DNA from 3 places in the Enterobacter cloacae complex sp. HYC080_NIDB genome. Region 2 is predicted to be linked to each of the others. Evidence: predicted binding sites of a transcription regulator. Region 2 holds the regulator's gene; each other region holds the start of a gene.
The links. The regulator LexA, encoded in region 2, represses DNA repair genes until DNA is damaged. The targets are predictions, from matches to a motif close to TNCTGTATGTACATACAGNA.
Positions count from the first base shown of each region.

Region 1: a site for LexA is predicted at 1,091-1,110, ahead of metR (HTH-type transcriptional regulator MetR). Genes of this name have one in related genera too.
Region 3: a site for LexA is predicted at 2,860-2,879, ahead of O1723_RS12525 (metal-dependent hydrolase). Genes of this name have one in related genera too.

Region 1 covers NZ_CP114212.1:206,576-210,991, forward strand. The annotation lists gene O1723_RS00945 (carboxylate/amino acid/amine transporter) at 1-218, shown strand, start outside; gene metR (HTH-type transcriptional regulator MetR) at 106-1,059, opposite strand; gene metE (5-methyltetrahydropteroyltriglutamate--homocysteine S-methyltransferase) at 1,175-3,436, shown strand; gene O1723_RS00960 (ABC transporter ATP-binding protein) at 3,469-4,416, opposite strand, start outside.
Region 2 covers NZ_CP114212.1:4,234,837-4,239,252, forward strand. The annotation lists gene dinF (MATE family efflux transporter DinF) at 1-686, opposite strand, end outside; gene lexA (transcriptional repressor LexA) at 750-1,358, opposite strand; gene O1723_RS20130 (diacylglycerol kinase) at 1,467-1,835, opposite strand; gene plsB (glycerol-3-phosphate 1-O-acyltransferase PlsB) at 1,990-4,410, shown strand.
Region 3 covers NZ_CP114212.1:2,638,581-2,642,996, reverse strand. The annotation lists gene katE (catalase HPII) at 1-245, opposite strand, end outside; gene cedA (cell division activator CedA) at 449-688, shown strand; gene tcyP (cystine/sulfocysteine:cation symporter) at 736-2,127, opposite strand; gene O1723_RS12525 (metal-dependent hydrolase) at 2,255-2,845, opposite strand; gene hxpB (hexitol phosphatase HxpB) at 2,946-3,617, opposite strand; gene O1723_RS12515 (YniB family protein) at 3,766-4,302, shown strand; gene O1723_RS12510 (fructosamine kinase family protein) at 4,339-4,416, opposite strand, start outside.

The sequences.
Region 1 (4,416 bases), 530 kb from region 2:
AGGTCGACGCCGGAACGCTCGGGATAATGAACAACGTGCACGTCCCGGCGGGGCTGCTGGTCAACCTCGCCATCTGGCAGCAGCAACCGCACTGGCCGAGTTTCCTTATTGGGGGAGCGGTGATCCTGGCTTCACTGTGGGTCCATCGCCGCTGGGTCGCTCCGCGCTCCGCACAAACGGAAGATGGTCGCACGCGTGGTTCCGCGCTGAGCGAATAAACGCTTCTGTCACCGGCTGACGCTGCTCGCCATCGCGCACGGCAGCGTACAGACGGCTCCACAGTCCTTCACCCAGGGTTTTGGTCACCACCAGGCCCTGGCGTTCAAAACTCTCCACCACCCAGTGCGGCAGCGCCGCGATGCCCATATTGGCGGCAACCATCTGAATCAACAGCAGGGTGTTATCCACGCTTTTCAGCTGCGGGCTAATGCCTGCCGGCTGCAGGAAATGACGCCAGATATCCAGGCGACTGCGCTGAACCGGATAAATCAGCAGCGTTTCTGTTGCCAGGTCTTCCGGCGTGATGCGCGTTTTAGCCGCCAGCGGATGATCCGGTGCCAGCACCAGGCGCACTTCAAAATCAAACATCGGCGAATAGTGCAGGCCGCTGCGCGGCAGAATGTCGGAGGTCATCACCAGATCCAACTCACCCTGCTGCAGCGAGGGTTGCGGGTCGAACGTCACACCGGATTTAAAATCCATCTCCACCTGCGGCCACTTCTGGCGGAAGTTCTCAAGCGCAGGGGTCAGCCATTGAATACAGCTGTGGCACTCAATGGCGATGCGCAGTTTTGTCTGCTGCGGCTCGTTACAGGACTGTAGCGCGCTGGCGATCTGCGGCAGGACCTGATTCGCCAGTTGAAGAAGAATTTCACCCTGCGGCGTAAAGCGCAGAGGTTGGCTCTTACGCACAAAAAGACGAAATCCGAGGCGTTGTTCCAGATCGCTGAACTGGTGAGAAAGGGCAGACTGGGTCTGGTGCAGCGTGGCTGCCGCCGCCGCGAGCGATCCGCAGTTCCGCAACGCTTGCAGCGTTTTCAGGTGTTTTATCTCGATCATGAAAGTCCTTCACTTCGCCATGAACATTTTGCGCTTGAGGAATATACAGTACCTGCCAATTATAGATGTGTAAACATCTGGACGTCTAAATAGCAAAATTCACAAGGGGCATAACATGACAATCCGCAATCACACTCTCGGTTTCCCTCGCGTTGGCCTGCGTCGCGAGCTGAAAAAAGCGCAAGAAAGCTACTGGGCGGGGAACGCTACCCGTGAAGAACTGCTGACCGTGGGGCGCGAGCTGCGCGCCCGTCACTGGGATCAGCAAAAGCAGGCGGGCATTGACCTGCTGCCGGTGGGTGATTTCGCCTGGTACGACCATGTTCTGACGACCAGCCTGCTGCTGGGCAACGTGCCGGCTCGTCATCAGAACAAAGATGGATCGGTAGATATCGATACCCTGTTCCGCATCGGCCGTGGTCGTGCGCCAACGGGTGAACCCGCGGCAGCGGCGGAAATGACCAAGTGGTTTAACACCAATTATCACTATATGGTGCCGGAGTTCGTAAAAGGTCAGCAGTTCAAACTGACCTGGACACAGCTTCTGGACGAAGTCGACGAAGCGCTGGCGCTGGGCCACCAGGTGAAACCGGTGCTGCTCGGACCGGTAACCTACCTGTGGCTGGGCAAAGTCAAAGGCGAGCCGTTTGACCGCCTCAGCCTGCTGAAGGACATTCTGCCCGTCTACAAACAGGTACTGATTGAGCTGGGTAAACGCGGCATTCAGTGGGTGCAAATCGACGAACCTGCTTTGGTGCTTGAGCTGCCCCAGGTTTGGCTCGATGCCTTCAAACCGGCGTATGACGCGCTTACCGGGCAGGTGAAGCTGTTGCTGACCACCTATTTCGAGGGCGTGACGCCTAACCTGAGCACGATTGCCGCGCTGCCGGTTCAGGGCCTGCATGTTGACCTGGTTCACGGCAAAGATGACGTGAAGGACCTGCACAAACGTCTGCCCGCAGACTGGCTACTCTCAGCGGGGCTGGTAAACGGTCGTAACGTCTGGCGTGCCGATCTCACCGAAAAATATGCTCAAATTAAAGACATTGTTGGTAAACGTGAGCTGTGGGTGGCCTCATCATGTTCACTGCTGCACAGCCCGATCGATCTGAGCGTGGAGACCCGTCTCGACCCGGAAGTGAAAAGCTGGTTTGCCTTCGCCCTGCAAAAATGTGAAGAACTGGCGCTGCTGCGCGACGCGCTGAACAGCGGTGACACGGCGGCGATTACCGAATGGAGCGCCCCGATTCAGGCGCGCCGTCATTCGGCACGCGTGCATAATCCGACAGTGGAAAAACGTCTGGCGGCCATCACCGCTCAGGACAGCCAGCGCCAGAGTCCGTATGAAGTCCGTGCCGAAGCCCAGCGCGCCCGCTTCAACCTGCCCGCATGGCCAACCACGACGATCGGTTCATTCCCACAAACGACCGAGATCCGCGGCCTGCGTCTCGACTTCAAAAAGGGCAATCTGGATGCGAATCACTACCGTACCGGCATTGCTGAACACATCAGGCAGGCGATCATCGAGCAGGAGCGTTTAGGTCTGGACGTGCTGGTGCACGGTGAAGCCGAGCGTAACGACATGGTGGAATACTTCGGTGAACACCTGGACGGCTTCGTGTTTACCCAGAATGGCTGGGTGCAGAGCTACGGTTCCCGCTGCGTGAAGCCACCGGTGGTGATCGGTGACGTCAGCCGCCCGGAAGCGATCACGGTGGCGTGGGCGAAGTATGCTCAGTCTCTGACCGACAAGCCGGTAAAAGGCATGCTGACCGGGCCGGTGACCATTCTGTGCTGGTCGTTCCCGCGTGAAGACGTGACCCGTGAAACCATTGCGAAGCAAATCGCGCTGGCGCTGCGTGATGAGGTGGCGGATCTGGAAGCCGCTGGCATTGGCATCATCCAGATTGACGAACCGGCGTTACGAGAAGGTTTGCCGCTGCGCCGCAGCGACTGGGATGACTATCTGAAGTGGGGCGTGGAAGCCTTCCGCATCAATGCGGCGGTGGCGAAGGACGACACGCAGATCCACACCCATATGTGTTACTGCGAATTTAACGACATTATGGATTCCATTGCCGCGCTGGATGCCGACGTGATCACCATCGAGACCTCGCGTTCAGATATGGAGCTGCTCGAGTCGTTTGAAGAGTTCGACTATCCAAACGAAATCGGACCGGGGGTGTACGACATTCACTCCCCGAACGTGCCGAGCGTGGAGTGGATTGAAGCCCTGCTGAAAAAAGCCGCTCAGCGTATTCCGGCAGAGCGCCTGTGGGTGAACCCGGACTGCGGCCTGAAAACCCGCGGCTGGCCGGAAACCCGCGCAGCGCTCGCCAACATGGTGAAGGCAGCGCAGAATTTGCGTCAGGGGTAAGTCTGCGCATTTCCCGCCGCCTGATACTCTTCTCAGGCGGCATTTTCCGTCATTGCAATCCGCTTGCCTGCCGCGTCAAAGAGATGCAGATGAGCCTCCTGCACGGTCAGCGTGATACGTTGCTGCGCAGGCAGACTCAGTTGCTGGAAGGATTTCAGGCACACGGCATGCCCTGCCACGTCCAGCCACACCAGGGTTGAATCTCCCTGCAGTTCGCATAACCGCGTTTTCCCGCTCAGGCTAAAATCCCCCGGCTGCTGATAACCCAGGTGTTCAGGGCGGATCGCGACAAATACCGATTCCCCCTCCTGAATGTCTGCGGGCTGACGCGAAAGCGGGAAGACGGTATCAGGGTCGATATGCAATGCCCCCTGCTGCCAGACGGCGGGTAACATATTGATTTTTGGCGTACCGATGAATTCGGCCACGAAGCGGTTCGCCGGGGTGTTGTACAGTTCAAGCGGCGTACCCGTTTGCTCAATATTGCCTTTACACATCACCACGATACGGTCGGCCAGCGTCATCGCCTCGACCTGATCGTGCGTGACGTAAATCATGGTGTTTTTCAGGGTATTATGGAGTTGCTGGATCTCCTGGCGCATTTCAACCCGCAGAGCGGCGTCAAGGTTGGAAAGGGGTTCGTCAAACAGGAACAGCGCGGGCTGCTGGACAATAGAACGACCTATCGCCACGCGCTGGCGCTGGCCGCCGGAGAGGTGTTGCGGAAGCCTGTCGAGCAGCTCGTCCAGCCTGAGCATGTTGGCGGCATGGGTGATGCGCTGCGCAATGTCGGCCTCCGGGGTGCGGATATTGCGTAAGCCAAAGGCGAGGTTCTCCCGTACGGTCATATGCGGATAAAGTGCATAGGACTGGAAAACCATCGACAAGCTCCGCTTGCCCGCCGCCAGGTGGGTGACATCCTCATTGCCCATCATCAGCATGCCACTGTCTGGCGCCTCTAATCCCGCGATCATGCGCAG
Region 2 (4,416 bases):
CCGCGCCATGCGGTTTTCAGCAGCGCGAGGGAGATCCCGCGCATCGCCAGCACGCGCCAGACCATCCACAGCCCCATCACAAAGGTCCCGTATTCAGCAATCGCCGTCGCCAGTGCCGCGCCCCGCACGTTCATATGGAGGCCCATCACCAGCCAGAGATCCAGCACGATGTTGAGCAGGTTTCCCACGACCAGCAGAATCACTGGCGCACGAGCATACTGAACGCCCAGTAACCAACCCAGCAGAACCAGATTTGCCAGCGAAGCGGGCGCACTGAGCCAGCGGATTTCAAGAAAACGTCGCGCCTGCTCCAGTACCGCCTCACTGCCGCCAACGATATGGAGCGCAAGGTCAATCAGGGGATCGCGGAGTAAAACGATTAACGCGCCCGCGCCCAGCGCAAGAATCAGCGGCTGCACCAGCGCCCGCGCCAGACGTAACGGATCTTTTGCACCATACGCCTGTGCCGTGAGTCCGGTGGTGCTCATGCGCAAAAAGAGCAGCAGCATAAAGAGGAAGCTGGTTGCCGTCGCGCCAATCGCCACGCCGCCAAGATAGACAGGGGAATCGAGATGCCCAATAACGGCCGTGTCGACCAGACCCAGCAAGGGCACGGTGATATTGGAGAAAATCATCGGCAGTGCAAGACGCCACAATGCCTTATCGGATGCCGTCAGCAGTGACATGAGAAACACCGGGAGTGGTCAATAAGGCAGGCTACAGCGGAACCGTAGCCTGTCAGGAAGAGATTACAGCCATTCACCGTTGCGAATCACACCGACCGCCAGACCTTCGATAGAGAAGCTCTGTTCGCGGAGATCGACCACAATGGGAGAGAACTCGCTGTTTTCGGGCAGCAACTGAACGGTGTTACCCTGCTTTTTCAGACGCTTAACGGTCACTTCGTCATCAATGCGCGCGACCACCACCTGGCCGTTCCGCACATCCTGCGTTTTGTGTACCGCCAGCAGATCGCCGTCGAGAATGCCGATATCTTTCATCGACATGCCGCTTACGCGCAGCAGAAAATCTGCGCTCGGCTTGAACATACCAGGATCAACCTGGTAGTGGCCTTCGATATGCTGCTGCGCCAGCAGCGGCTCACCCGCAGCAACACGGCCTATCAGCGGAATGCCCGTCTCTTCTTCCACCAGCAGGCGGATACCGCGTGACGCGCCTGAAACAATTTCAATCACGCCCTTACGTGCCAGCGCTTTCAGGTGTTCTTCGGCAGCATTCGGAGAACGGAAGCCCAGACGCTGAGCGATTTCCGCACGCGTGGGTGGCATACCCGTCTGGCCGATATGATCCCGAATGAGATCAAACACCTCTTGCTGCCTGGTCGTTAATGCTTTCATTCCGCCCCCTGGGTGTATATACAGTTATGCTGTGAGTATATACAGTCAAAGGTGAATTTGGAACCAAAAACTGCACAAAAAACCAGGGACTTAATTATTCCTCGAGGCTCATCGGAAATGTGACCAAAGCAGCGTGACCCAGGTAATGACTGCAGTGATAATCGCCAGCAGCACAGCGGCAGAACCCATGTCTTTCGCGCGACCGGAGAGCTCGTGGAATTCTGAGCCAATACGGTCAACAACGGCCTCAATAGCGCTATTGAGAATTTCCACTATCATCACCAGAAGCACGGAACCGATGAGAAGTACGCGGGTAATAGCATCGACATCAAGGAAACAGGCGATGATGACCGCGATGATAGTGGCGACACCTTCCTGACGAAAGGCGGCTTCGTTGATCCACGCTGCACGGAAACCTTTCCATGAATAGCCGGCGGCTTTGATGATACGCGTTAACCCAGTGGTATTATTGGCCATTAAAAGAACCTTTTATGAAAAAAAGCGTCAGTAACAGGAACTGTAGCGCGTTTCGCTACAGCCTGAAGTATGACGGGTAACAACAGAAATTTTGCGCGCTTTCTGTTATCCTTGCGCCGCAATTGCATTATTAACCAGAGGCTTTACATCGTTTATGTCCGGCTGGCCACGAATTTACTACAAATTACTTAATTTACCATTAAGCATCCTGGTAAAAAGCAAGTCTATCCCAGCAGAACCCGCGCTGGAATTGGGGCTCGATACGTCGCGTCCTATTATGTACGTTTTGCCTTATAACTCGAAGGCAGACTTACTGACCCTTCGCGCCCAATGTCTGGCGCATGACTTACCTGACCCGCTTGAACCGCTGGAAGTCGACGGCACGTTGCTGCCGCGCTACGTGTTCATTCACGGCGGGCCGCGTGTGTTTACCTATTACACGCCAAAAGAAGAGTCCATTAAGCTGTTCCACGACTATCTCGACCTGCACCGCAGCAATCCCGATCTGGATGTGCAGATGGTGCCGGTATCGGTGATGTTTGGCCGCCGTCCGGGCCGTGAAAAAGGCGAAGAGAATCCGCCGCTGCGTATGCTTAACGGCATCCAGAAGTTCTTCGCGGTCTCCTGGCTGGGACGCGACAGCTTTGTGCGCTTCTCCCCTTCCGTTTCACTGCGCCGGATGGCAGATGAGCACGGTACCGACAAGATCATCGCGCAGAAGCTGGCGCGCGTAGCACGTATGCACTTCGCCCGTCAGCGCCTCGCGGCCGTCGGGCCACGACTCCCGGCGCGTCAGGACCTATTCAACAAACTGTTGGCCTCCAAAGCGATCGCCCGCGCCGTTGAAGACGAAGCGCGTAGCAAGAAGATTTCGCATGAGAAAGCCCAGCAGAACGCCATTGCGCTGATGGAAGAGATTGCCGCGAACTTCTCTTACGAGATGATTCGCCTTTCCGATCGTATTCTCGGCTTTACCTGGAACCGCCTGTATCAGGGCATCAACGTTCATAACGCCGAGCGTGTACGCCAGCTGGCGCATGATGGCCATGAAATTGTCTATGTCCCCTGCCACCGCAGCCACATGGACTACCTGCTTCTCTCCTACGTGCTCTATCACCAGGGGCTGGTACCACCGCACATCGCGGCCGGTATTAACCTGAATTTCTGGCCAGCGGGCCCGATCTTCCGCCGCCTGGGCGCCTTCTTTATCCGTCGTACCTTCAAGGGCAATAAGCTCTACTCCACCGTGTTCCGCGAGTATCTGGGCGAACTGTTCAGTCGCGGCTATTCCGTGGAGTACTTCGTGGAGGGTGGTCGCTCCCGTACCGGACGTCTGCTTGATCCGAAGACCGGCACGCTGTCGATGACCATTCAGGCGATGCTGCGCGGCGGAACCCGTCCGATCACGCTGGTGCCTATCTACATTGGTTATGAGCACGTCATGGAAGTGGGTACGTATGCCAAAGAACTGCGTGGCGCAACCAAAGAGAAAGAGAGCCTGCCGCAGATGTTGCGCGGCCTGAGCAAGTTACGCAACCTGGGTCAGGGCTACGTGAACTTTGGCGAGCCAATGCCGCTGATGACGTACCTGAACCATCACGTTCCGGAGTGGCGCGAATCCATCGATCCTATCGAAGCGGTTCGTCCTGCCTGGCTGACGCCAACGGTTAACGGCATTGCATCCGAGCTGATGGTGCGTATTAACAACGCGGGGGCGGCTAACGCCATGAACCTGTGCTGTACCGCGCTACTGGCTTCTCGTCAGCGCTCCCTGACCCGTGAACAGCTCACGGAGCAGCTGGACTGCTACCTGGACATGATGCGCAACGTGCCGTACTCGGTTGATTCAACGGTTCCTGCGGCTACCGCCAGCGAGCTCATCGATCACGCGTTGCAGATGAACAAGTTTGAAGTCGAGAAGGACACGATCGGCGACATCATCATTCTGCCGCGCGAACAGGCCGTGTTGATGACGTACTATCGCAACAACATCGCGCATATGCTGATGCTGCCGTCGCTGATGGCGGCCATCATTACCCAGCATCGCCACATTTCACGTCAGGAGCTATTGCGTCACGTTGATACGCTCTACCCGATGCTGAAAGCGGAGCTGTTCCTGCGCTGGAGCAAAGATGAGCTGGCCGTTGAGCTGGATAAACTGACGGAAGAACTTCGTCGTCAGGGGCTGATCACCGTTGCCAACGATGAGCTGCATATCAATCCGTCACGCTCCCGAACCCTGCAGCTGCTGGCGGCCGGCGCGCGCGAAACGCTGCAGCGCTACGCCATTACGTTCTGGCTGCTGAGTGCGAACCCGTCGATCAACCGCGGTACGCTGGAGAAAGAGAGCCGGACGCTGGCACAGCGCCTGTCTGTGCTGCACGGCATTAACGCACCAGAATTCTTCGACAAAGCGGTCTTCAGTTCCCTCGTGCTGACGCTGCGTGATGAAGGCTTCATCAGTGATACGGGCGATGCCGAGCCAGAAGAGACGCTGAAGGTTTACCAGATGCTGGCAGAGCTGATTACGTCAGATGTGCGCTTGACGATTGAGAGCGCGACGCAGGGCGAGTGATGTAAA
Region 3 (4,416 bases), 1.6 Mb from region 2:
ACGCCCTGATTGGTCGTGAGTGCAAAACCTTCACCACCTTTACGGTGTGGCTCAAGCGATTTCAGCTTCTCGTTCCCGGTGTCCGGCGATTTCATGCTTCCCGGTGCGGTAGGCTGTTCGCCGGGGGCGGAAGGGCCTGGCGAGGGGCGGTGAGAGCCGTCAGCAGGGGCGAGAGAGTCCATACCCGGTTGAGATTCTTCAGTGCCATGAATCGGTGATTGATGTGTATTATCTTTGTTCGACATTGCACGCTTCTCCTTTATCCATTGCTAAAAACCCTATTAAGGATAGAACAATGTCGTGAGATAGCTCGCGAACTAAGAGTTTTCACATGCCGCCCTTAACGAAAGGAGCCCTCTCAGCCATTCGGAGCGCGACGGAAGGGAGCAGAATCGGCTATCATAGAATTTTCCTGCTTCAAGAATTTGCTTTAGTGAACCCGTCGCTTATGAAACCTCTTCGTCAACAAAACCGCCAGGTTATTAGCTATGTGCCCCGCGTGGAACCCGCGCCGCCTGACCATGCCCTGAAAGTGGAGGGTTTTCGTGATGTCTGGCAGCTTCGTGGTAAATATGTGGCGTTTGTCCTGATGGGGGAGCATTTCCGTCGATCGCCGACGTTTTCCGTGCCGGAGTCTGCCCAGCGATGGGCGGTGCAAATCCGCCAGGATGAAGAGGTTGAAGAATAACAGCCATAAAAAAACCGCCATCAGGCGGTTTTTTTATTTCCCGGCGATTACCGGTGCGCCAGTTCGGCGTCGTCTTCACTTTCCAGAATGGCTTTGTCGGTCTGCTTCAGCCACTGGCTGGTCAGCGTACCGGCGGTCATGGAGCCGCTCACGTTCAGCGCGGTACGACCCATGTCGATCAGCGGTTCAACGGAGATCAGCAGCGCGACCAGCGTCACTGGCAGACCCAGTGCAGGCAGCACAATCAGCGCAGCGAAGGTTGCGCCGCCACCAACACCGGCAACACCGGCGGAACTGATGGTCACAATGCCGACCAGCGTGGCGATCCAGACCGGATCCAGCGGGTTGATACCCACGGTCGGGGCAACCATCACCGCCAGCATCGCCGGGTAGAGACCCGCACAGCCGTTCTGACCGATGGTGGCACCAAAGGACGCAGAGAAGCTGGCGATAGATTCTGGCACGCCCAGGCGACGGGTCTGCGCTTCAACGTTCAGAGGAATAGACGCGGCGCTGGAGCGGCTGGTGAAGGCAAAGGTCAGTACCGGCCAGACTTTGCGGAAGTATTTCAGCGGGCTGACGCCGTTCACGCCCAGCAGGATACCGTGCACCACGAACATGATGCCCAGGCCCAGATAAGAGGCGACGACAAAACTGCCCAGCTTAATGATGTCCTGCAGGTTAGAGCCCGCAACCACTTTGGTCATAAGCGCCAGCACGCCGTATGGCGTCAGCTGCATGACCAGACGCACCAGCTTCATCACCCAGCTTTGCAGGGTATCAATCGCCGTCAGCACACGCTCGCCTTTCGGCGCATCGTCTTTCAGCAGCTTCAGTGCGGCCACACCGAGGAATGCCGCGAAGATCACCACGCTGATGATGGACGTTGGGCTGGCGCCGGTCAGGTCAGCAAACGGGTTCTTCGGAATGAAGGAGAGCACCATCTGCGGAACCGTCAGATCGGCCACTTTACCCACGTAGTTGGTTTGAATCGCGGTCAGGCGTGCTGTTTCAGCCGTGCCCTGCACCAGACCTTCGGCCGTCAGGCCAAACAGGTTGGTTACCAGCACACCCACCAGCGCGGCGATCAGCGTGGTAAACAGCAGGGTACCAATGGTCAGAAAACTGATTTTACCCAGTTGAGTGGCGTTATGCAGGCGGGCAACGGCACTCAGAATAGAGGCGAACACCAGCGGCATCACGATCATCTGCAGCAGCTGGACATAGCCGTTGCCGACAATGTTGAACCACTGAATAGAGTCTTTCAGAACTGGATTATCGGAGCCATAAATCGCCTGCAACGCCAGACCAAATACGACACCCATGGCCAGACCAACCAGCACTTTTTTCGCCAGGCTCCACTGTTTGTGGCGCGTCTGCGCGAGAAGCAATAGCAATACAACGAACACAACAACGTTCGCGATGAGTGGAAAATTCATCCCCGTTCTCCTGATTTATTATGGGATCGGTTTTTCCCGATCCTGTTGGCGGAAGGTTAGCAGAAGTGTGATGTCGCGCTTATATCCAAATGGAATGGTTTATGACAAACGGAATGATTTTGTTGGTTTACTGTTCAATCTGGTGATGAATAAAGCGATTGAACTGAAATTGCAGCGAATTGATCATCTGCGAAGACCAGCGCACTGCACTGTTTTCGGGCAATGTCTGTGGCATCCAGACGGCGTAAGCGAAGAGCGCCATGCACAATACGCGCTCAAGCTGGTTCCCTTTCTGTGGCGCAAGGATGGGAAAACGAAAGCGCCAGCGACACGGCCAGAGAAGTGGAACGCCAGCGGGCGTCAGCATATCGGCAAGAATATGGCTTAAGTAGCCGAGCACCATCCCCTGAATGGCATCAGCAGGGACGATCCAGCTTTCGGGCACTTTTAAATAAAAAAGGGTAAGCAGCCCAAAAACGGCCAGCAGGCTGTGCGTAAACCCCCGGTGGCCGAACGCGCGGGCGATGGGTTTCGATACCCACTTCAGGCGTTGTCCAAGAAATGATTTGGGATGATCAATATCGGGCAGCAGACAGGTCAATACGGCGGAAGGGACAATATGCCACCAGTCCCCCTGTGCGAGCACGGGAGTGAGTTCAGCGTTTTTGGCAAATACTGCGCACGCTATGGAAAAAAGGAGGTGGCCTTCCGCCGTCATGATAAAACCCACGAAACTGTCAATTCATACAGTATAGGGTTTTTATACAGTAGGCGGAAGAGGTGACGGTGTAACTGTTTGTCACAAATGGAGCATGTTGTTAGCCGCCCTTAAGGTGATGCGCCGTGAGTTCTGTCAGCGAATTAAGCTTCACATCGGCAAGGGCAAAACGGGGATCGTGGCGGCCTTCCTCTGCCGGAACCACAATGGAGCGCATACGTGCGGCTTTGGACGCGACCATGCCGTTAACGGAATCTTCCAGCGCGACACAGGTAAGCGGATCAAGACCCAGCTTAGCGGCACAGTCCATATAGACCTGCGGGTGCGGTTTGCTGTAGGGCAATTTTTCAGCTGACGCCAGGGCGTCAAAACTGTCGCGCAGCTCAAACATAATGAGCACTTTTTCCAGCATATGCAGCGGTGAAGCGGAGGCCAGGCCCACCTTCAGCCCCTGAGCCTTACACAACGCGACCGCTTCACGCACGCCAGGCAATAGCGGCTTGTTCTCCTCCACCAGCGCGATGGCGCGGCTGATAATGCGCGCGGTGACTTCGTCGCGATCTGGGCCACTCCACGGCTGGTGGGCGTACCAGAGGTCTACGACCATATCAATGCGCAGGCCCAGCGTGTCGGGAAGTTCATTACGGCGGCTGATATCAACGCCCAGGCTGGCCATCACGTCCAGCTCGGCGCGATCCCACAACGGCTCGGAATCAATCAGTAATCCATCCATGTCAAAAATAGCGGCAAGTATCTGGCGCGGTGTCGACATCACAACGTCTCCTTATCCAGGGTGTTCGACAGACGATAAGTGCTAAGCACACTTAGCAATTTAGCATATTGCTTTCAAAGATCGGGCGAAAATGCTGTCCAGCAGGTAGACTTAGCCACAAATAACGCGTCTTTATGAAGAGGAACTGATGACGTATCAACAAGCTGGACGCATTGCTGTCTTAAAACGTATTGCTGGCTGGGTGATTTTTATTCCCGCCGTCATCTCTACGCTGATTTCTGTGCTCAAATTTATGTACGATCACAGCGAAAAACAGCCAGGCATTAATGCCGTCATGCTTGATTTTGCGCATGTCATGATTGAGATGATGCGGTTCAACACCCCGTTCCTGAATGTCTTCTGGTTCAACTCGCCAACGCCGGATTTTCACCAGCAGCTTAATATTGGGTTCTGGGTCATCTATGCGTTGATTTTTATTGCCATGGCGTTACAGGCATCCGGTGCGCGAATGAGTCGCCAGACCCGTTTTCTGCGCGAAGGCGTTGAGGATCAGTTAATTCTGGAACAGGCGAAAGGCCCGGAAGGAATGAGCCGGGAGCAGATTGAATCCCGCATTGTGGTACCGCGTCACACCATTTTCCTGCAAATTTTCCCGCTCTATATTTTCCCCATTATCATCATTGTGGCGGGATACTTCTTCTTCTCTCTGCTGGGTTTTCTCTGACAGATGAGGGTGGCGGCACGGCCACCCGATTTGTCCCTATGCCGCAAGTACGCGTTCAAGCGCACGCTGGGCGTTGACCAGATGCTGCCCGCCAAAAAGGATAGCGCGGTTCAT